4 regions of the Paenibacillus sp. TSM33 genome follow, and region 4 is predicted to be linked to each of the others. Evidence: predicted binding sites of a transcription regulator. Region 4 holds the regulator's gene; each other region holds the start of a gene.
What was found. Region 4 encodes Rex, which represses fermentation and respiration genes when NADH is low (regulators of the CRP and FNR family bind a similar motif). Its sites were predicted from a motif close to TTGTGAAATATTTCACAA; they were not measured.
Positions count from the first base shown of each region.

Region 1: ACN6NF_RS21290 (cytochrome ubiquinol oxidase subunit I) is a predicted target of Rex. The motif match lies at 3,724-3,741, and genes of this name have one in related genera.
Region 2: lpdD (prenylated flavin chaperone LpdD) is a predicted target of Rex. The motif match lies at 1,625-1,642, and genes of this name have one in related genera.
Region 3: nirB (nitrite reductase large subunit NirB) is a predicted target of Rex. The motif match lies at 2,069-2,086, and genes of this name have one in related genera.

Region 1 covers NZ_JBLZXB010000019.1:103,438-109,051, reverse strand. The annotation lists gene ACN6NF_RS21300 (cache domain-containing sensor histidine kinase) at 1-1,759, shown strand, start outside; gene ACN6NF_RS21295 (response regulator) at 1,752-3,401, shown strand; gene ACN6NF_RS21290 (cytochrome ubiquinol oxidase subunit I) at 3,809-5,215, shown strand; gene cydB (cytochrome d ubiquinol oxidase subunit II) at 5,202-5,614, shown strand, end outside.
Region 2 covers NZ_JBLZXB010000017.1:1,333,365-1,338,978, reverse strand. The annotation lists gene ACN6NF_RS17925 (S8 family serine peptidase) at 1-1,484, shown strand, start outside; gene lpdD (prenylated flavin chaperone LpdD) at 1,671-2,021, shown strand; gene ACN6NF_RS17915 (hypothetical protein) at 2,030-2,617, opposite strand; gene ACN6NF_RS17910 (DUF4190 domain-containing protein) at 2,839-3,210, shown strand; gene ACN6NF_RS17905 (hypothetical protein) at 3,304-3,606, shown strand; gene ACN6NF_RS17900 (DUF1540 domain-containing protein) at 3,680-3,832, opposite strand; gene fabV (enoyl-ACP reductase FabV) at 4,131-5,318, opposite strand; gene ACN6NF_RS17890 (WIAG-tail domain) at 5,508-5,614, shown strand, end outside.
Region 3 covers NZ_JBLZXB010000009.1:11,470-17,083, forward strand. The annotation lists gene ACN6NF_RS03300 (GerAB/ArcD/ProY family transporter) at 1-191, opposite strand, end outside; gene ACN6NF_RS03305 (spore germination protein) at 217-1,875, opposite strand; gene nirB (nitrite reductase large subunit NirB) at 2,193-4,622, shown strand; gene nirD (nitrite reductase small subunit NirD) at 4,662-4,991, shown strand; gene ACN6NF_RS03320 (exosporium glycoprotein BclB-related protein) at 5,060-5,614, opposite strand, start outside.
Region 4 covers NZ_JBLZXB010000017.1:483,143-488,756, forward strand. The annotation lists gene ACN6NF_RS14085 (hypothetical protein) at 1-471, opposite strand, end outside; gene ACN6NF_RS14090 (cell wall elongation regulator TseB-like domain-containing protein) at 942-1,466, opposite strand; gene ACN6NF_RS14095 (amidohydrolase) at 1,504-2,805, opposite strand; gene ACN6NF_RS14100 (redox-sensing transcriptional repressor Rex) at 2,792-3,445, opposite strand; gene dinG (ATP-dependent DNA helicase DinG) at 3,473-5,614, opposite strand, start outside.

The sequences.
Region 1 (5,614 bases), on a different contig from region 4:
TATGCGTATGCGGAATAAGCTGCTCTTCTCCTACGTACTGATTGTCATGATCCCAGTGCTGGTGGTGGGCGGCTGCGTTATTTTTTATTTGCGAGAGCAGGCACTGGATAGTGCGATTGCCCAGACGGTTAATAATGTGGAAAAGATTAAGAGCCAAACAGCAAATTTATTACGTGTGCCAACAGATATTTCAAATGGGCTGATGTTCGATAAAAGGCTAAAGGAGATGGCGAACCGCCGTTATCCCGGCATGGTGGAGCTCATGAATGCGTACCATCAATACAAGGATTTTAATGAGTACACCCAGCAATATAGAGAGGTTGCTACTATCCGGTTCTATTCGTACAATCCGACGTTGGTCAACAATCTGGAGTTTATTCCTGTGGACGCTAACATTGAGCGGCAGCCGTGGTTCCAGGAGGCTTTGAAGGGGACGGCGATTAATTGGTTTTACATTCAGGATAAGGAGGATAACCCGGTTAATCGCCTCAGCCTGGTACGGCAAATTCCTTTTCCCGAATACAATTCCAAGGGAGTTCTGATGATTGCACTGAGTCAGACCGAGTTGAATCATATGCTGAGTAAGGAGCCATTTGAAACATTGATTGCGGATCGTAACGGAATTGTGGTGGCAGCTACCCATCCACAATCGGTAGGTCGGACGTTGACGGATTTACATTTAGGCTTTGATGTTCAGCGTGCAGGTAAGGGGATATATGAAGCAAAGATCAACGGAACGCCCTCAAACATTATTGTGGATGAGCTGCTGCCAACCTCAAGTGTGAGCGGGTTGACGATTATTTCGGTGTTTTCAACGGAACATATCGTGCAGGGGGCGAACCGGGTCAGCTTGATTGGTGCATTATGTGTACTAGCGGTACTCATCATGGCGCTGATTCTGATTACCATCATTTCCTGGCTTATTACCAAACGGCTTCAGCGGCTGAGCTATGAACTGGGTCAGGTAGCTGCGGGCGATTTTCATGTGGTATCGAGTGTGGAGGGAAGGGACGAGATCGGTGATTTATCCCGCCGTTTCAACTATATGGTGAGCAGTATCCGCCAGCTTATGGCACAGGTCTATGAGACCAGTGAGCATAACAACAAGCTTGAATTGGCACAAAAGGATATCAAGCTCAAAATGATGGCAAGCCAGATTAATCCGCATTTTCTGTTTAATGCATTAGAATCTATCCGAATGAAAGCTCATCTGAATGGGGAAGCGGAGATTGCAACGACGGTACGTTTGCTTGGCAGGTTGATGCGCAGGAATCTGGAGATTGGCAGTGGTAAAACAACCGTATTACAGGAGCTGGATATGGTGCGATCCTATTTGCAAATTCAGCAGTTCAGGTTTGGGAATCGTTTGGTCTATGAAGTGAATTTGGAAGAAAGCGCGAAGGACATGTCGATTCCTCCCTTAATCATACAACCGCTAGTGGAAAATGCAGTCATTCATGGCCTAGAAAATAAGGAAGAGCCAGTTACCGTGAAGGTAGATATTACAATCGAACAAAGAGAGCTGCACATTAAAGTGGCTGATGATGGAATTGGCATGGAGGAAGAGCAGCTGACCCGCCTGTTGGCTCGGATCACGGGTACGGAAGAGCCGGAAGGGAGCAGTATTGGTCTGCGCAATGTTCATCAACGTCTGACATTGATGTATGGTGAACGTTATGGTCTGCATATTGAAAGCGCATTACAGGTAGGAACAACCGTATACTTTTTCATACCGAGGGAGGAAGCGTCGAATGTATAAAGCGATGATTGTAGATGATGAGCCTGCGATTCGTGAAGGACTATCTTCCATTATTGACTGGGGAGATTGTGGCTTTCGCATTGTCGATACGGCTGAGAACGGACGCGAGGCGCTGGAAAAGTTCGGAGAGCATCGACCGGAACTGGTCATTGTAGATATTCGTATGCCTGGGATGAGTGGACTGGAGGTTATACAAAACATACGACAAATGAACGGGGAGCCGTACCACTTTCTCATTTTAAGCGGATATGCAGACTTTAATTATGCTAGGCAAGCCATGGGATTCGGGGTCGATGGTTATTTATTGAAGCCCGTTGATGAGGAAGAAATGACGCTGGAGCTAAAGCGAGTACGGCAAAGCATTGAAAATGAAAAGGGAGATGGAAAGTGGGGGAGTCCGTCTTCGCATGAGCGCGATTGGATCGAAGCATTGCTGTTTCCGATTCATGGAGAACATGCTCGTAATGTTGTAGAACCCAGCCATCGTGCATCCAAGCAGGCTGAACATCAAAACGGCGGTGGAAAACACGGACAACAGCCAGCGTTACCAGCCTTGGACTGGAGTAGCTATCAGGTGGTTTTGCTAGATTTGCGTATACCTGACTGGGATCGGCAAGCCCGGCAGTTGGCAGCAAAGCAGAGGCTGGCCGAATTGTGTCGTGAGCAGGGTAGAGGCATTGTGTTTGAGGCTGGAATATATACGGGCCTATTGCTTCCCGCCAGGTTAAAAACGGAAAAAGATGCTGTTCAGTTGCTGGCTGCATGGCGACAGGAACTAAAACCGTGGGTAAATGAAATCTATGGGGCTGCCGGCGCTCCGGTAGACATTCTTAAGGATATCTCCAGATCTTTTGAGCAGGCATTACGATTATTGGAGCGTGCGTTTTTGTTCCGGGCAGAAAGAGTCATGCTTCCCGGCGACCTACATGAATGGGAGACAGCACATGCTGAAATGGATGAAGCGTCTGATAGAGCATCAGATGATCCCATGCATTATGCAGAAAAGCTGTACTACGCGCTGGATATGGCTAATGGTAAAGCGGCAACCCGTGTCATTAAGGACATGGAAGTCCAATTTCCTCAGATTTATCGTACAGAATCTGCAATCAAGGCGGCCTTCGCTCAGACATTCACACTCGCACTGAACAAGTATGCAGCTGGACAGGAACACAGCCGGACTGTGCTGGAGGAGCACTCCAACTTGATTACCAATGTATATGCGTATTCAACATTGGGCGAGCTGGTGGATCACTCGCTCGAACATGTGTTGCAGTGGATTGGCCAGACTGATATGAGTGGCAAGGAGATCATCATGAAGCAAATGATTGACTTTATACATGGTCATTATGATGAAAATTTGCGACTGGAGTTACTGGCAGATATGTTCAATTACAATAGTGGGTATTTGGGCAAACTGTTCAAAAGTCATACAGGCGAGCCCTTTAATGCCTACCTGGATAAGGTAAGGATTGAGCGAGCAAGGGAATTGCTTGCACAGGGGATTAAGGTGCACCAAGTGGCGGGCCGTGTGGGATATGCGAATGCAGATTATTTTCATAGTAAATTTAAAAAGTATGTTGGAGTGTCACCTTCCTCCTACCGTAATCAGGTCCAAAAGAACGGAGGAACAGAAGGCTGTTGATCGGATTCCCTAGGTTTAACGTTATGAAGTCTCTCTTGCAGATGCCGGATGCATGTTCTCCGATATCTGTAAGAAAGGCTTTTTTATATGGTGAAAAAAGGGTGGATCAATAGAAAAAGTCACATTTACTATGGAATTTAGGTAGTTTTCATAGAAAAGACATCGTTATGACACAACTTTGACACGATGTTCACATTTTTGATTCTATTTCATTTAAATTTATTCTATATAATGGGGATAATCTGAAGCCCGGTTATGGCAACCATGGGGAAGTTAGCTAAGTGAGTCATTTCCTAAAAAAGTGGCAGTTTCATATGTAACAATGTGAATACAATCACAAATATAAAAGACTTCAGATCACAAACATTAAATCATTGTTAAGGGAAGTACAGGGGAGGAGCAGCATCATGGACGTATTGGATTTGGCACGGTTGCAGTTTGCAACCACTACGATTCTTCATTTTGTTTATGTGCCGATCTCCATTGGATTGTCATTGTTGGTGGCAATTATGGAGACTATGTATGTTATTAAGAAAAAAGACTTGTACAAAAAAATGGCTCAATTCTGGGGAACGTTTCTGCTGATTAACTTTGCGCTGGGCGTAGTTACCGGAATTTTGCAGGAGTTCCAGTTCGGAATGAATTGGTCGGACTTTTCCCGTTTTGTCGGTGATGTATTTGGTACACCGCTAGCCATTGAAGCATTGCTTGCGTTTTTTCTGGAATCAACCTTTATTGGCCTATGGGTATTCGGCTGGGAAAGACTATCCAAGACTGTACATTTAGTGTGCATGTGGCTAGTAGCGATCGGCACAATGCTCTCGGCTTTGTGGATTTTGGCTGCTAATTCATTCATGCAACGTCCCGTAGGATATGGGGTTGTAAATGGCCGGGCAGAAATGCAGGATTTTGCTGCTTTGTTAACGAACGAGCAGCTTCTGTGGGAATATCCTCACACCATCTTTGCTGCCATCGCAACTGGCGCTTTCCTCGTAGCAGGGATTAGTGCTTGGAAGCTGATGCATAAAAAGAATATGGACTTCTTTAAACCTTCTTTTAAATTGAGCATTATTGTTGCATTAATCTGTGCCATTGCTATTCCTTTGTTTGGTCATGGACAGGCTCAATATTTGGTCAAAACACAGCCCATGAAGATGGCAGCCAGTGAAGGCCTGTGGGGAAACAGCGGCGATCCGGCGCCTTGGACGGTTATTGCAAATATTGATCCTGATAAGCAGGAAAATACCTTTGAGATTAAGGTTCCGTTTGCACTGAGCTTTCTGTCGTATAGCAAGTTTTCTGGCTCTGTGCCTGGTATGAAGGAGCTTCAAGCACAGTATGAAAAGACCTACGGTCCGGGTGATTATATTCCGCCTGTCCGTACGACCTTCTGGAGCTTCCGCATTATGATTGCGGCAGGCTGTGCCATGATTGCACTTGCTCTGTACGGAGCTTATCTGAGTTTTCGACAAAAATTGGAGGTCTCCCATCGTTGGTTCTTCCGTCTTATGCTGTGGGGGATATCGCTCCCATTCATTGGCAATACTGCGGGCTGGATCATGACAGAAATGGGACGTCAGCCTTGGACTGTGTTTGGTTTGCTTCAAACGAAAGATTCTGTTTCACCTACCGTTGTAGCAGGAGAAGTGTTGTTCTCACTGATTGCATTTACGACGTTGTATCTCATTTTAACGGGTGTATTGGCATTCCTGTTTGCTCGTACCGCTCGTAAAGGCCCAGATATTGAGCCGCATCAGCATACGGTAATTCATGATCCATTTGCTCAAGGGGGTGACAGCATTGTCGCTAAATGATTTATGGTTCTTATTGATCGCTGTGCTGTTTACAGGCTTCTTTTTTCTAGAGGGCTTTGATTTTGGCGTAGGGATGGCTACGGGATTAGTGCCGCGTAATGACCAACAAAAACGTTTGATGATCAATACGATTGGTCCATTCTGGGATGCCAACGAAGTGTGGCTGATTACAGCAGCAGGTGCGATGTTTGCCGCTTTTCCGCATTTTTATGCAACGATGTTTAGCGGATATTATCTGGTATTTGTGTTTATTTTGTTAGGTTTGATCTTGCGAGGAGTCTCCTTTGAGTTCCGGGGCAAGGCCGAAGGGAAAGGGTGGACAGGAACGTGGGATGCTTGCATTCTGATTGGCAGCTTCCTGCCGCCGATGCTGTTTGGCATGGCCTTTGCGGCTTTGGT
Region 2 (5,614 bases), 850 kb from region 4:
CACTGTTGTTCTGGAACTCTGCTTTCCCGAATCCGGGAGGAACGACATTCCAATATTCTGTCTATGACGCCTCCGGTGCAGCAGGAGCACCTGGACGTCTATTGGCTGGTCCATTTGACGGAACAGCTGTACGGGATGAGACAAAATGGACGACGGTACAGCTTCCAGAGCCGGTGACGGTTCAAGGCGATTTCTATATTGTATATACACAGTCTGCGGTAGGCACACAGTCGCCGGGTCTTGCTACAGATGAAAACAGCCCCAATGCGCTTCGCAGCTGGCAAGGTGTAAGCGGCACATGGAGCCAATCCCCTGAAGAGGAAGGGAACTACATGATCCGGGCGATCGTCAGATATCCGGTCAATGCTCCAACGATTACGACTCCTACGAAGGCCACGTATACAAAGGAGGATACAATTACCGTAACAGGAACTTCTCCGGCAGAAGGAGCTGATATCCAGCTCTTTAACGGCAGAGAGCTGGCTGGCACAACGAAAGTGAAGGATCGTCAATTCAGTTTATCGGTCGATCTTCAGCCAGGTGCTAATCCACTAAGTGTTCAAGCGGCGGTATATGGCAAAGTAACCGATCGTTCCGAACCGGTGGTCGTGACGCTTGATCAGACAAAGCCTGGTCTGATCCTGACTTCGCCTGGTGAGGGAGCACGTACGAACGCGGGGGTGGTCAGTGTAACCGGTACGGTGTATGACGAGTTCCTCAGCGAATTGACGATTAACGGCGAGCCCGCTGAATTCGGAAGTGACGGCAGCTTTAATAAACGGTTGCTTATCAATGAAGGTGAAAATCAAATTACGGTAACGGCCAAAGATCTTGCCGAAAACGAAACGACTGTTACACGCTCGGTGTATGTCGATACAGCGCTGCCGAAACTTGAAAATATTAGTCCTGCTGAGGATGTACGTATCACTCCAGGACAGCCAGTACGAGTAGCTTTTGACAGTGCATCCGGTTTGGAGGCATCCTTCCATGTGGAACTGCCCTTTAACCTGTCCACTCTGGCCCGTAACGAAATTCCATTAAATGAAACTTCGTCAGGCCACTATGAAGGGACTTATTTCACTTCATCTTCTCTGAACCTGGAAGGCGGAGTCATCGTGATCCGGGTAAGGGATGCAGCGGGGAATGAAGTGGAGACGGAGGCACCGGGAAGAGTGTATGTAACCCATGGTGGAGGAGAGGGCCCTGGTCCGAATCCACCTACATCGAATGAAAAGCCAGTAGCTATTATCCAGGCGAATGACTCAGCCAAGAAGAACAAAAATGTACAATTTAACGCCAAAGCCTCCCGTGATGCAGATGGTGAGATCGTCAGCTACAGTTGGAATTTTGGCGATGGCGATACGGCGGTTGGTTCGAAAGTGAAGCATAAATTCACCACAGCCGGAACGTATACGGTGGAGCTAACAGTGACGGATAATGACGGCGCAAACGGTAAGGCAGTTCATACCATCACGATCCGTTAACAGCAAGTAAGAGTAAGAGGATAGAAGATTTTTTAGAATGCAATGCAGGCCCACAGCAAGCCACTGTTAATAGAGGCTACTGTGGGCCTTTTAAATTTGTCCAACAGTTCAGGAAGCGATACAATGAATAGTACTCTAAAAAGTGAATCGTTTCACAATAATATTTTTTTAGCAGGAGAGGATCATATGATTCATTTGGAAAAAGAAAGCGGACGTATCCGTCTTGTGCTGGATGCCTATTTTATGGGGGAAGATATCGTTGTGCTCATATCAGGCGGTGATCAGCCTCACTTGGGAACGATTACAGCAGGAGCTAGGCTTGAGCCGATTCAAACCGTGCAATTGCAAAACCACAAGGAATTTTATATTACTGAAGAAATTGCAGTTCGCTTGCGTAAAGAGTTTGCGGGTAACTTCGCCATTTGCTGTGGGACGCATTTGGATCATGCAACCAAGGACGAAATCCGAATGCTGACAGATATGGCTATACAAATGGGAAAAGAGCTCATTGAAGAACTTAAGCAAGTACGCTTGTAGCGACCTTTTTAAGTGAACTCCTGAAAGAGTAGATTGCGATAGGGATATTTACTAAAGGGATACTTAAAAAGCAATGCAAATCCATTATCCTCAATGTCTACAGATTTTAGCGCAGAGGATGGAATTAAACTACGGATCATTACCTGAACTGCACGCTGGTCTTGCCTGTTGATCGCTTTGGCTAAGGCAGAAGCAAAGCATTCATTGCGTGCCAATTCGCGATATAGCGGAAAAACGGCTTTGGCAATGGCGCGATGAACCTTGGGTTCAAATGTAAACTGTACCGTCCCGGGTGGAATCGTCGTACCGTTCGTATAATAAAGCATCGGTGGCTGAGCTAAAAAGGAAATAAAGTAGCCGATCCCATTCGTGCCTAAGCCTTGTTTGGCAGCAAATGGCGCTACCGAGCAGAGAAGGGATTTCATCCGGTCCAAATTACCCTGAACGATAGCGCGTGACCATTGGACGGCAAAAGCACGTCGGGTTGCAATAGCTTTATAAAATGGCAGCATGGCGGCGGATATTTTCCGAAGTGTCTCTGCGTGTAAACGTTGGTGACGCGAGCCCTTTCTGCGGGCTGTTCCACGATATAACATAGCTCCGTCCTCCTTGGTAGGATGCTCTTATGGAGCGCAATTTATCTGTAATAGGTACAATACTGTATGCCTGGTTATCTCAAAAAGTGCTAAGATGCTATGCTTCTTCTTTTTGATGTTCTAATTTAAAAAATTGAAATAAGTACTGTCCTGATTTGTAAGATTGTGGTACCCTAGAACTTATATATTGCTATTATAATTATTGGAGTTGAATTAAACAGATGAGTGACTTGTACAAGGAGCCTCGATCTTCCGATCCTTTCCAGGAGTCGAACGATTATAACGCCCCATTTAACCAGCCCCCAGTAGTTCCACCTACAAATAGTAAAGCTGTTGCGTCGATGGTGCTCGGGATTTTATCTGTTGTCATTCCCTATCTTGGGTTGATCATCGGAATTGTAGGTATTATTTTGTCCAGTCTTTCCCTGAAGGAAATTAATCGTCATGGTGAGCAAGGCAGAGGCATGGCTATTGCTGGACTGGTATGTAGTATTATCGGCACACTAATTTATGCACTGATTATCATTTTCTTGGTTATTGTTTTTGTTGTGGCGGCTTCTAGTGGTGACTCGGATATTTTTTCAGACATTTAATGAATTAAAGAATGCTTGAGTCAGACAAACCATTCACGATTTGCCTATTGGATGCTATGATAGAGGGAGTCCAATCAAGGAGAGTGAAGCTGTATGGCACGTACTCAAACACAAAAAGCGTTAAGCAAGGCGAAACGCGCCGGGATCTATTGCGCGGCACAGAGCCGCAAAACGAATGATCATTATGGCGAGATTTCGCAGCACACGCGAATGAAGCCGACCAAACAGGAACAATTACAAAAGGTCAAGCACAAGAAGCGACTCGTTCAGGGTGACGCTTCTTTTTTTGTCTCAAGCGAAGTCAAAAAACTTCGAGAAAGTGAATGTATAGGAGAGGATAGTATTTTCTATAACATAGGTCAAAAAGGACTTGATAATAATTATCATTCTTGTTAGAATCATAAGAAAGAAGGAACCCTGGCAGGGGCTCCTTCATGATAAAGCTATGATTTGGCTTGAAAACCAAGGTTTACTTTGCTTCAAAGGTTTTGCAGTCTGTTTCTTCGGACGTGTGAGTGTTCTCAGGTTTGTTGCTTACGATATAAATGGAGCTTGCGCTACATTTATTATCCTGAGCCCAGTACGTACATGAGTTGACTTCGCACAGTACGTCTTTTGCCATATTGTTCACCTCCTTATAGGAATGTGATGGGCTGAGCAAATATAATCACAGTCAGTCAAGGTAGGACTTGTCCAACTGTGCTTACCCTCTTGGTAAGAAGAGGGATTTTGCTATGCCTACTTGTACAATATCAAAACAATTTTAAAATTGCAATGTTTGCGTCATGTTGCAGATCCAAATAGACACAAGAGTTCCTTTTAATTAAAAAACAAAAGCTGTCTCTATGCAGAACTGAAATGTTCTTCTGCCGGAGACAGCTTTTTTATGTTTTTCTAAATGAATGGCGGTACTAAAAGACTTAGCGCACGTTAGGAATATTTACGATGGGATCAATATCAGCATCATAGTCCACACCCTCGAATTCAAAGCCAAACAGCTGGAAAAATTCGCGACGATATCCTTCAATATCTGACAATTCATAGATATTATGGGTCGTCAGTTCCTCCCATATTTTCGCAACTTCTGCCTGCACATCCTCGCGCAGTTCCCAATCATCAATGCGAATACGACCTTCTTCATCTACAGCAGTTTCTGGTGCGTACAGACGCTCGGCAAACAGGCGGTAGCTCTGTTCTATGCACCCCTCATGCAGACCTTTCTCCTTCATCACCTTATATAAAGCGGAAATATACAGAGGAACGACAGGGATGGCCGAACTGGATTGGGTAACGAGTCCTTTGGTGACTGCAACGAAGGCGCGTCCACCCGTCGTTTTCAGCTGGTTGTTTAGTTGACGTGCTGTCGCCTCCAGATGATCTTTTGCACTTCCGATACTGCCTTCTCTGTAGATGGCTTGGGTAATATCTGAACCGATATACGAAAAAGAGAAGGTAGTGGCGTTATCAGCGAGTACACCGCCTGCACGCAAAGCGTCAATCCACAATTTCCAATCCTCACCGCCCATAACCTCTACAGTCCCCTGTACTTCTTCTTCTGTAGCTGGTTCGAGCGTCACGCTGCTGACTTCACCGGTGTGGAAGTTAACGGTCTTATTCGTGTAGGCCTCACCAATAGGTTTGAGCACGGAATTAGACGTTTCGCCTGTGCGGGGATGGGTGCGGCGACCTGAAGCAACACTGTAAATCACCAGATCGACTTGTCCCAGTTCTTCGCGAATGGCTTCCACCGTTTTGGCTTTGACCTCATCCGAGAAGGCATCTCCCGTCACGCTTAAAGATTTAAGCCCAGCTTCCTGAGCGGCTTTTTCAAATGCAGCAGAATTGTACCAGCCTGCCGATGCTGTGCGTGTAGCCGTAGCATTGCTAGGACGATATACACCAATTGTATTGGCACGCGCACCGAAAGCGGCCGTAATTCGAGAAGCCAACCCATATCCGGCAGATGCCCCGATCACAAGCACATTACGAGGTCCGTGGATAGCAGGATGGGCTTGTACATAGTCAATTTGCTCCTGAACATGTTGGGCACAGCCCACCGGATGAGCAGTGGTGCAGATAAAGCCACGTGTTCTTGGTTTGATAATCATGTTATTGTAATTCCTCTCTTCTTGTAGCAATCTTCACCCTTACTATTTTAACTTTTAACAATTTTTTTTCAAACGTGGATTTCAGTAAGTATCCTTTTTACCTAAAAGTGTATCCCTGTACAGGGTGGCAAGTGCCTAAGAGTCTGCATATGATGCTGTAACGATAAACATGAGAAGGGAGAGAGCTGCTTGAAGAACAAGAGCCGCAAAACCAACAGAAACAAAAAGCCGCTCTATCGTGTAATTGACCCGGATATGAATGAATTAAGTATGATACAACGCTCAAAGCCACTGCC
Region 3 (5,614 bases), on a different contig from region 4:
AACTTCACCATGACCCAGATGACGAATATAACAATACCTCCGCCGATAAGGACAGAAAGCCAGGCATCAGGAGTCTGCACTTGTTCAGTTACACCTCTCGGTAGCGTCAAGATCCCTGCGCCCAATACGGTATTGGTCAAGAATACAGCCGCCTGCTTCGTTGTGATCTTATCATCTGAGTTTCTAAACACAGTAGCTCCTCCTTCGTATTGGGCATCATGATCGTCGTTTGCGTTGCTGTGTTTTCATCATGACAGGTCTTCGTTTCATCAGAGAAATAGGAGCTCGGATGTACAGATCCTTCCAGTCGCTTGGTCGCATGGGGGAAAAGGGAGTTACATATGGTACACCAAAGCTTCTTAACTTCGTCAGATGGATACAAATTAACAGAAAGAACAATATGGTTCCAAACATGCCCAGCATTGCTGCAAAAAACATTCCGACAAAACGCAAAAGGCGCAGGGTTATGCCCGCACTATATGTTGGTATGGAAAACGAAGAAATGGCCGTAACCGCAACCACAATGACCAGGAAGGGACTAACGATGCCCGCATTGACAGCAGCATCACCGATGACCAAGCCTCCTACAATGCCCATCGCAGGACCAATAGGTTTGGGCAAGCGAATACCGGCCTCCCGTAGAATTTCGATAGAGATTTCCAAAATCAGGACCTCAATGACGGATGGGAAAGGGACGCCTTGACGGGTTCCGATAATGCTAATGACCAGCTTGGTCGGAATTAAACCGGGATGAAACGATATAAAAGAAATGTACAAAGCAGGCCCCATAAGCGCTATAAACGCTCCGCTAAAACGAAGCAGACGTAAAAGTGTTCCTGGAATCCATCGCTCATAATAGTCCTCGGGAGATTGAAGCAGCATACTGAAGGTCACCGGCACAATAAGTGCAAAGGGGGTACCATCCAGTAAGATCGCAATTCTTCCTTCCAACAAAGCATTAATGACACGGTCGGGACGCTCTGTGTTATGAGCCTGTTGGAATGGACTTAAATAATTGTCTTCGATAAGTTGTTCCACATATCCGGATTCAGGTAAAAAATCCATGTCTATTTTTGATATTCTGCGGCTTACTTCTTCAAGCAGGTCCGGATTCACAATATCCTTTATATAAGCGATAACGAGATCCTTTTTGATTCTGCTTCCTACTTGGAATTTCTTCATTTCCAGACTCTTATTTAAGCCTTGGCGGCGAAGCATCGAAGTATTTTCACTCAATACTTCCGTAAAACCGATTCTGGGACCCCGAAGCAATGCTTCAGAGGTTGGCTCATTGACGGAGCGAATAGCGCCGTTAGGCGGGCCCACCAGTAGCGCTTCCTTCATTCCTTCAATTAATAAGGCGGTATGACCTAAAAGGATGAACTCGTACAGTTCCTCCATACGGGTAACTTCACTAATTTGCGTAAGTGGCATCAGGCTTTCTTTTATAAAAGAGTTACTTAAACCTTCCGGCTGCTGTTCCTGTTGGTCCTGGCCCTGCTGGCCCTCAAACATCAAGACCTCCAATACCTGCTCGCTCATAAGCTTTTCATCCTGCATACCATCTATGAAGACTAACATGGACCGAGCATGAAATTTCTTCACCATAAACTCACGAAAATGCACATCACTATTTTCGCCTATAGCCTCACGAATTGTCTGTAAGTCGGAATCATAATTTCCTGTAATTTTAGAGCTTGGTCCATGTCTTTGATCAATGGGACCTTTGTTATGCTTAGATTTGGCTCCCTTACTGCCGACAAATGAATAAATCGAGGTGTTTATATAATAAATTCCTAAAGGAATAATCAACGCGAGGCCGGCTTGAAAGAGTGTACTCCAGCTAGGAAGATAAGTAATGATTTTAGACCACATGATGATTACCTCCAAACAATTCAATTCATTTTCCCATAAGATACAAGTTGTTCATAAAGTATTCCTTATAACGGTTGTATTTACGCATGAATTGGAAAGATTCATTCGATGACACGGCTATGATTTCCGGTCCTTACCTTAATCCCTTGAAATAGAATAGGGAAATCCCTAAATATTCATAATTTTAACTATATTGTGATTGAAATCACATATAGACCTATCTACTGTATTAGAATAGAAGCATAAACAATATTCATTAGAAACGTAGAGATGTCGTCGGATAGGAAGTAGCGTCGAATGAATGGAGGAACCGGTATATGATAAACAGTAAAAAGAAGCTTGTGGTTATAGGGAACGGGATGGCTGGTATCAATACGGTCGAACAAATTTTAAAATTAACGGATAAATATGAGATTACAGTCCTGGGAAGTGAGCCGCATCCAAACTATAACAGGATCATGCTCTCTTATGTGTTGGAAGGTAGTAAAACAATAGATGATATCATACTGAACGATTTGCAATGGTATGCGGACCAAGGGATTACTTTATATACAGGAAAAATGGTTAAAAGCATCGATGGTGAGCACAAGAAGATTCGCACCGAGGACGGACTGGAAATTGATTACGATGTAGCTTTGGTAGCCACTGGCTCACAGTCGTTTATTCTGCCTATTCCGGGTAAAGAATTACCGGGCGTTATTGGTTTCCGAGATATCGCCGATTGCTCGGAAATGCTGGAAGCAGCGAAAACCTACAAAAAGGCGGCTGTCATTGGCGGAGGTCTATTGGGGCTGGAAGCAGCTAAAGGCCTGGTCAACCTGGGGATGGATGTTACGGTCGTTCATTTAATGGAAGATTTGATGGAACGTCAGCTAGACCGGGAAGCCTCTGCGATGTTGAAAGCAGAGCTGGAACGGCAGGGAATCAAGTTTGCTATGCAAATGCAAACTGCAGAGGTGTACGGTCAAGATCGGGTACAAGGACTGCGCTTCTCGGATGGAAGCGAGCTGGAAGCGGATTTGGTCGTAATGGCCGTCGGAATCAAGCCTAATATCCAGGTAGCCGTGGAAAGTGGTATGGAAACGAACCGTGGGATTGTGGTCGATGATTTGATGAGAACATCCTTGCCGGATGTATATGCCGTAGGGGAATGTGTTGAACACCGTGGGGTCTGCTACGGTCTGGTAGCTCCGCTGTTTGAACAGGGAAGTGTAATTGCCAAACATTTGGCAGGCGCGGATACCGAAGGTTATGCAGGATCGGTAGTTTCCACCAAGCTCAAAATTTCAGGGGTGGATGTTTTCTCAGCTGGCGAATTCATAACTCAGCCTGAACATACGGTGATTGTGGCAAAGGATGAGTGGAAGCGCACATACAAAAAAGTACTGCTTCGTGATAATAAAATTGTGGGGACTGTACTGTTTGGCGATGTGAGCGAATCTGCTAGTCTTCAAAAATATGTGCGTCAGCAAACGCCGATGACAGATGAGATATATGGACAGCTGATGGGTACCGGATGCAGTAATCACGGGTCGAAAACATCGTCCGCTGAAACGATGGCGGATGATGAAATTGTCTGTGGCTGTAACGGTGTGACTAAAAAGGCGATTGTGGATGCAATCAATGAAAATGGACTAACCACAGTCGATGAAATTAAGGCATGTACCGGAGCTACGCGTTCCTGTGGTGGATGTAAGCCAGTGGTTGAGCAAATTTTGCAATATGTTCTTGGAGACAGCTTTAAAACGTCAGCCAAGCAAGGAATATGTGGCTGTACAACATTGAGCCGGGACGAGATTGTTGAAGCGATCAAAACCAAAGGGCTCACAACTACGCGTGAAGTGATGAATGTACTGGGTTGGCATAATGATGAAGGATGCTCCAAATGCCGTCCGGCACTGAATTATTATTTGGGGATGATTAACCCAGATACCTATGAAAATGAGGGAGATTCCCGCTTTGTAAATGAGCGATTGCACGCGAACATTCAAAAGGATGGAACATTTACAGTGGTGCCAAGAATGTATGGCGGTGTAACGACTCCAGAAGATTTGAAGAAAATAGCTGATGTTTCTCTTAAATACAACGTTAAAGTCGTTAAAGTAACTGGGGGACAGCGGCTGGATTTGATTGGTGTCCGTAAAGAAGATCTGCCTAAAGTGTGGGAAGAACTCGATATGCCTTCAGGATATGCCTACGCGAAGTCACTTCGTACGGTTAAAACCTGTGTTGGATCGCAATTTTGCCGTTTTGGTACACAGGACTCGATGGGAATGGGAGAAGTGCTGGAACGGAAATTCGAACGACTGGATTTCCCGGCGAAATTCAAATTAGCGGTTAATGGGTGCCCACGCAACTGTGCGGAATCATGTACGAAAGATATCGGAATCGTAGGTAATGATGGGGGCTGGGAAATCTTTATCGGTGGTAACGGCGGTATTAAAGCGCGGTTGGCTGATTCACTCTGTAAAGTAAAAACCGACGCTGAACTGATTGATATTGTAGGAGCCGTGATGCAGTTCTACCGGGAAACAGGACAATACCTGGAACGTACTTCGGAGTGGGTAGAACGGATCGGTCTGGAAGAGATTCAGAAGGTTGTCGTTCACGATACCGCTAATCGACAGGCTTTAGTAGAACGTATTGAATTTGCACTACAACAGGTCGAAGACCCGTGGAAAAAGATCATCAATGATGAGGATACACGTAAAAATCTATTTGAAGTTGTCACTCCATCTATTGTGTAATTGTATCTAAAATGCCTGAGGAAGGGAGTAATCAAGCAAATGATCAAGAATGCCGAATGGCTTGTCGTCGGTCACAGTAAGGATTTTCCGACTAGAATAGGACGTACCATCCACATCAAAGGGACTGAAATTGCTGTTTTTCGCACTTCGGAGAATGAGCTTTATGCTGTTGAAAATATCAACCCTCATCCCAAAGGAGGTCCTCTTACAGAGGCGATCGTATCGGGACATTATATTTATGATCCTTTGTATGACTGGAAAATTGATTTGCGGACGGGCAGCGTTCAAGAGCCCGATCACGGGCAAATTAAAACGTTCGCCGTCTGTGAAGAGGGAGAAGAAGTGAAAATATCGCTCGAAACGGTTTAATTCATTTGAAGGAATGAAAATAAAAAGGGCTCGACAGGAACAATCCTGTGGGCCCTTTTCGTTTTGAATCAGGTAATGGTAACGCCTGCACTGGCGTAGCCTACCACGGTATTGACGAGAGAAATTCCTGTCGCAGTGGCGGAAAAGACCATAAGCAGACGGGTTTGCGCGGTTACGGGTATAGCCAATCCAGTAGTAATGCCACTAGAGGTCGTTCCTAATGCAACGATGTCAGTTAGCGGGGGGATCAATGTAACGGTAGCTCCGGGAACGGCTATAAAGGTGTTATTAGGGGTTGGGGAGCTAAACAACTGGGCAGTGACGCTTATAGATGAACCTACGAGGGTTAGTGCAGCAGTAGTGCTGAAATATCCCGCGATGGATGTGATTACACCATCCCGTGGAACGGAGAAAGCAAAGTTAATGACTGGTCCGACAAGCGTACCTGTGAGATCAAGGATACCGCCTACGAGACCAATACCTGTTGCTGAATTTCCAAAACCGATCAAGCTTGTGGTTCCAACCAGTCCGCCGGCAATGGTTGTCAAAATTGCTGGTCCACCCGAAGCAAATGGAATGATTGCGCCCGAACCGGTGGCTCCAGTAACGCCTGTAACCCCTGT
Region 4 (5,614 bases):
ATTGCCTTCGCTGAGTCGGATATAGACATTGTTCGAATCCATATCGGTATCAGCCTTGATACCTGCTTTTTTCTTTTTCATCTGTTCAACAGTAGATGAAATTTGAGTATATTTTTTATTTTCCATCGCTTCGGCAACAGGAAACATAGCTTCAGACCACCATTGATTCAGTGCTGAATTGGAACGATCTGCGATATCCAGCTTAATAGTGCGGCTGCCAATGATAGATTGCCCTTTTTGCTTAACCACATCAACCAATCCGGCCACATCCGCCTGCGGTTTGAGATCTAGTTTCAAAACGACCTGATCCTGTTTAATATCTATTTGAGCGCTTGTCACGCCTGGATATTGAGATACCAGTTTTTCCAGAGGACTTTGCATTGTAACCTGACGGTAAATGAACCATCCCCCAAACATCAACAAGGCTGCCAATACGGCCGCCACAACAATAGGAACTGCACGCAATTTCAAACAACATCCTCCTCTCAAAATGTAAAACCTAGAAGAAACGGGACGAATGTCAACAAACAACCAAATTGCATGATCGTATAGTGATCAGCAACTCATTTTTCTATCATTTTTGTCTATCACTTATAAAATATAGTATATCATAACGTGAATCTAATATCGAAGGCAATGTGTGGAGGAGTTGTGATAAGGCAAAAAGATGCTTCGCTGGCTTTCAGTCCAGCTTTACGGCGTAGCAATAAAAAAAGACGCAAATACGAATTTCGTCGTATTTGCGTCTTTTTTTATTTTCAATCATTTCAAGCTATAAAGACTGAGTATAAAAGTTGTTTGGAGTGACTATGGCGGTGAGCCAGCGGAGTGGCCCATTTGAAACTAAAGAAGTGAAGCGATCGTAAGATCAAATGAACTACGCAGCACTCCTAATGCTTTTGGGCACTTCCAAACCACCATGCCCACACTTAACTTCATTGCTAGTAATTAGGTAAAGTATACTTTATCCCCGTCGATGCTCCATCTGAGAAACGGTAAAAGGTATAGTTGTGATGGCTTTCATCATCGTAAAACAGTTGCCATACATATTCGCCATTGAACACACTCGGTTGGAGCCTTACAATTTTTGCATTCGGAAGTTGCTGCTGAATTATCGCTGTCATTTTTTGCTCGTCGACTCCGTTTTTCATCAGCTCGGTATGAACACCGCTCGGATCTGCGACAGGTACGTTAGGTTTACCCTCCATTTTTTGGAAAGGAACCCACACCATTATATTTTCATTCTGTGCGTTTTTTCCTTGAACCACCCAATATATCTGATCCCACACAGACTTCCATGTCTGAGTCGTGCTAACCAGACCACCTGATTGCTTGGCCTTCATGATAGCGGCATTTTTCTCAGCCACCTGGTCTTGAGTAACATAGGAATAATACCAGAAAATGCTGACCAGGATCAGTATTACGGCCAAAATGGCGACCGCTATCCATTTCTTCTTATTTTTCAAACCTGTGCTTCCTCTCTAAGGGGATGTGACACCTGAATTAGCGCGACAGCAGCCCTTCAAAGGCGGCTTGTGCCTCATGTTTGATACGTTCCTCGTCCATCGTCAGGCATTCGCCATTTTTCACAACCTGACGGCCGTCTACCCACACATGAGCCACGTCTTTGGCACTTGCAGAGTAAACGGCATGGGAAATAAGATCTGTACGCGGCAAGAAATGGGCCTGATTCAGATCTAGCGCGATAAAGTCAGCCTTGTTGCCTGCTGCCAGCGCTCCTACCTCTTTTAAACCAATCGACTTTGCACCATACTCTGTTGCCAGACGCAGTGCTTCATTTGCAGGAACTGCCGTTGGGTCGCCAGATACTCCCTTGTGGATGAGTGCCGCCAGACGCATTTCCTCGAACATATCCAGGTTATTATTGCTGGCAGGACCATCTGTTCCGAGAGAAACGGTCACTCCTGCACGCAGCAATTCAGGCACTCTTGCTACACCACTTGCCAGTTTTAAGTTGCTGCCTGGATTATGTGAAACCGCCACACCCCGTTCCGCCAATAAAGCTATTTCTTCGTCGTTCAAGTGAACGCCATGGGCAACCAGTGAAGGACGGGAGAAAAAGCCAAGCTTATCCAAGTGTGCAACTGGACGCAAACCATAGTCGCGTACGTTTTGTTCAACTTCGGCGATCGTCTCGGACATGTGCGTATGCAATGGTAAGTCGAGATCATGTGCTGCTTGAACAAATTTCTCAATAAACGCAGGCGGGCATGTGTATGGTGCATGCGGAGACATCATCGTTGTAATACGACCGTCTGCTTTTCCATGCCAGTTACGCGCAAAAGTCACGGCCTCAGCCAGCTTGATCCGCTGTTCTTCTTCTGAACAGAGTCCAATGGCTCCACGCATCAGACTTGCACGAATACCCGACTCTTCAGCTACACGAGCCACCTCATCCATATGATCGTACATGTCCAGGAAAGTCGTAGTTCCACCTTTCAGCATTTCCAGCACTGACAAGGATGTTCCCCAGTACACATCTGTAGATGTAAACTTGGCTTCCATAGGCCACATTTTTTCCTGAAGCCACACTTGAAGTGCCAAGTCATCTCCATACCCTCGCAGCAGAGACATCGCCGCATGGCCATGAGTATTGATCAGACCAGGCAAAAACAATAACCCCTTACCGTCGATTGCTTCTGTCTCTTCCTCACCCGCAGGCAAAGTCTCGCCAATGTAAGTAATACGGCTATCCTCCACAATCATAAAACCATGAATTACCCCAGCTTCGGGTCCATTGACGGCAAAAGAACCGTTTTTAATCATCCATTTATTCACTGTCATATTGTACTTCTTCCTTTCCGTCCTCCAGATAATAAGCGAGGCTAAGCAAATCAGTTGTAAAGTCTGTGGCATGTATCCGAATGTTAGCTGGTGCCTTGAGAATGATAGGTGCAAAGTTTAAAATCGCTCCAATTCCACTCTCAATGAGCCTATCAGCTACATGTTGTGCCTCAAAATCAGGAACAGTAATAATCCCGATTCGGATATTTTTTTCTTTCACAGTCGCTTCCAGTTCATCCATCGGCTGTACGACCAAGGTATTGATTCTGGTCCCAACCTTATCCGGGAACGCATCAAATACCGCCACAATCTTCATATTGTCTTTTAAATAAGCATTATAGTTCGATAGGGCTTGACCCAGATTACCCGCTCCGACCAATACTACGTTAATTTGCTGGTCGATTTTCAGGATATGGCGTATTTTCTCAATTAGATAAGAAACATCGTAACCGATGCCCTTCCGACCAAAATCGCCAAAATAAGCAAGATCTTTACGAATTTGGGCCGGGTTCAAATCTAACCTCTGCCCCAGCTCTTGAGAAGAGACCGTAGCCACCTCCCGTTTGTGCAGTGCATTCAGATAACGTAAATATACGGGTAATCTCCGTACCACAGCCTCTGAAATTTTATCTGATTTCATACTTGCTCCCCCTAATTGTAACGGACTTTAGGTGTCCGTCCGTTGTGCCTCTGTCTCCGGGGCGGATTGGAGCCATTCGGCGATGCGAGGCACCATTTGCTCCGATGGCATATGCTCCATTTTTGGTCCCGGTAACGAGTACAAAAAGTGCTTTCCGTAATAGGATTCGATCACACGCGTATCGTAAACGATGACGACTCCGTGGTCGCTCGCTGTACGTACCAATCGCCCAAATCCCTGCTTGAAGCGAATAACTGCTTGTGGTACAGACAGCTTCATAAATGGATTCTTCTTCTGCTGCTGGAGCAACTCGCTTTTGGCCTCCAGTAACGGGTGATTGGGCGGTTGAAACGGCAAGCGAACGATGGCCAGACAAGTCAAAGCCTTCCCTGGAATATCGACGCCTTCCCAAAAGCTACTGGTTCCAAGCAATACAGAAGCTTTGGCTTCCTGAAAACGGCGGGTTAGCTTGCTGCGACTCCCACTGTCCACACCTTGTCCTAACACGGTAATATCGCTGGACGCTAACGCCTCTTTGAGCGGCTCATACACTTGCCGGAGCATCCGATAGGAAGTAAACAGAACGAGCATTCTCCCCCGCGTCGCCTGGGCAGTCGCTCCTAGAGAGCTAACGAGCATCTCTACAAAATGTGCATCTCCTACACTGCCCTTCACACTCGGAAAATCTCGCGGAATGACCAGCAACACCTGATCCCTATAATTAAAGGGTGATGGGAGCTGTGACGTCATTAATCGTCCTTGATCTGCGGCCTCCTGCAAACCGAGTTGATCGGTCATGTACTGAAACGATTTATCTACCGATAAAGTAGCAGATGTCAGAATAATACTTCTTTTTTTGTCAAAAAACATTTCTTTCAACTGGCGGCTCACATCGACGGGCACCGCATAAAATTGCAATGATTTACTACGGAATTGTCCACTCGCTTCAAGCCAATATACGGTTGTTTCATCATCGAGTCGTATAAAGAAGCGCAAATTTTCCCTAATCCCCGCCAAATCCTTAAGCAGACCCGTGATATCTGTAATGAGACTATCCGCCGCATAATCGTCATGTTCTTCCTTGACATCCAGCATCAGCTTGTCGCCCTTGCGCAAAATTTCGCTCAATGTTACATAAAGCTGATTTTCCAATGCCGCCGCCTGATCCCACTTTGCAGGCTTGGCTGACGGTTTGAGACGCGAAGAAAATTGCCCCGTTTCACCTGGTGTAGCATCAGTTCGCTCCGGCAACATGCCAAACAGCTTATCACTTAGTAAGTCCCAAGTTTCCTTAACCTCTAACACAAGTGGGTACAACTGATCAATGACCGAGGCCCATTCCGTCGACTTCTCATGCCCCGACTTTGCCAACTGCTGACGTAACGAAGGCAATTGCCCATTCTTGCTGTCCTTGAACAATCGAGTCAGCGTATGCACGAGTGTGAAATATTTCATATGCATGCCCAGGTGCTTACCAGCTACTTCCTCTAGATGATGTGCCTCATCAATCACCAAGTGTTCATAGCTAGGCAGCAGTTGATGACTTGCTTTGACGTCGGTGAACAGCTTGGAGTGATTCGTTATAACCACATCCGCTGTTCCTGCTTCATGACGTGCACGATGATAGTAGCATTTGCGGAACCATGGACAAGAACGACCAAGACAGGACTCGGAATCACTAGCTACCGTTTCCCAAAAATCCCCTCCACGGTTGCTCAGGTTTAGTTCCTCATCATCACCGGTTTCTGTCAGAGTCAGCCAGACAATCATTTGAGCCGCTGTAATCAAGTCTTCCTTTGGTGTCGCGAAGTCTCTTCTGTTTATTTTATGTTCAAACTTACGCAGACACAAATAATGCCCCCGTCCCTTAAAGATGGCAGCACGGAACGGGAACGGAATCACTTTTGTCAGCATCGGAATATCACGCTCTCGCAATTGCTCCTGCAGATTAATGGTATGCGTGCTTACGGTGACCCTCTGCCCATATTTTACACTGTGATACAGTGACGGAAGCAAATAGCCCAGGGACTTCCCTGTTCCTGTACCCGCCTCGATCAACAAATGCTTATCTTGACTCAGGGCTTGATTTACACCCTCAATCATTTGTATCTGCGCCTCGCGCTCCTCATATTGGCTCAAGGATGAACGCAAATTGTCCCGTACATCATC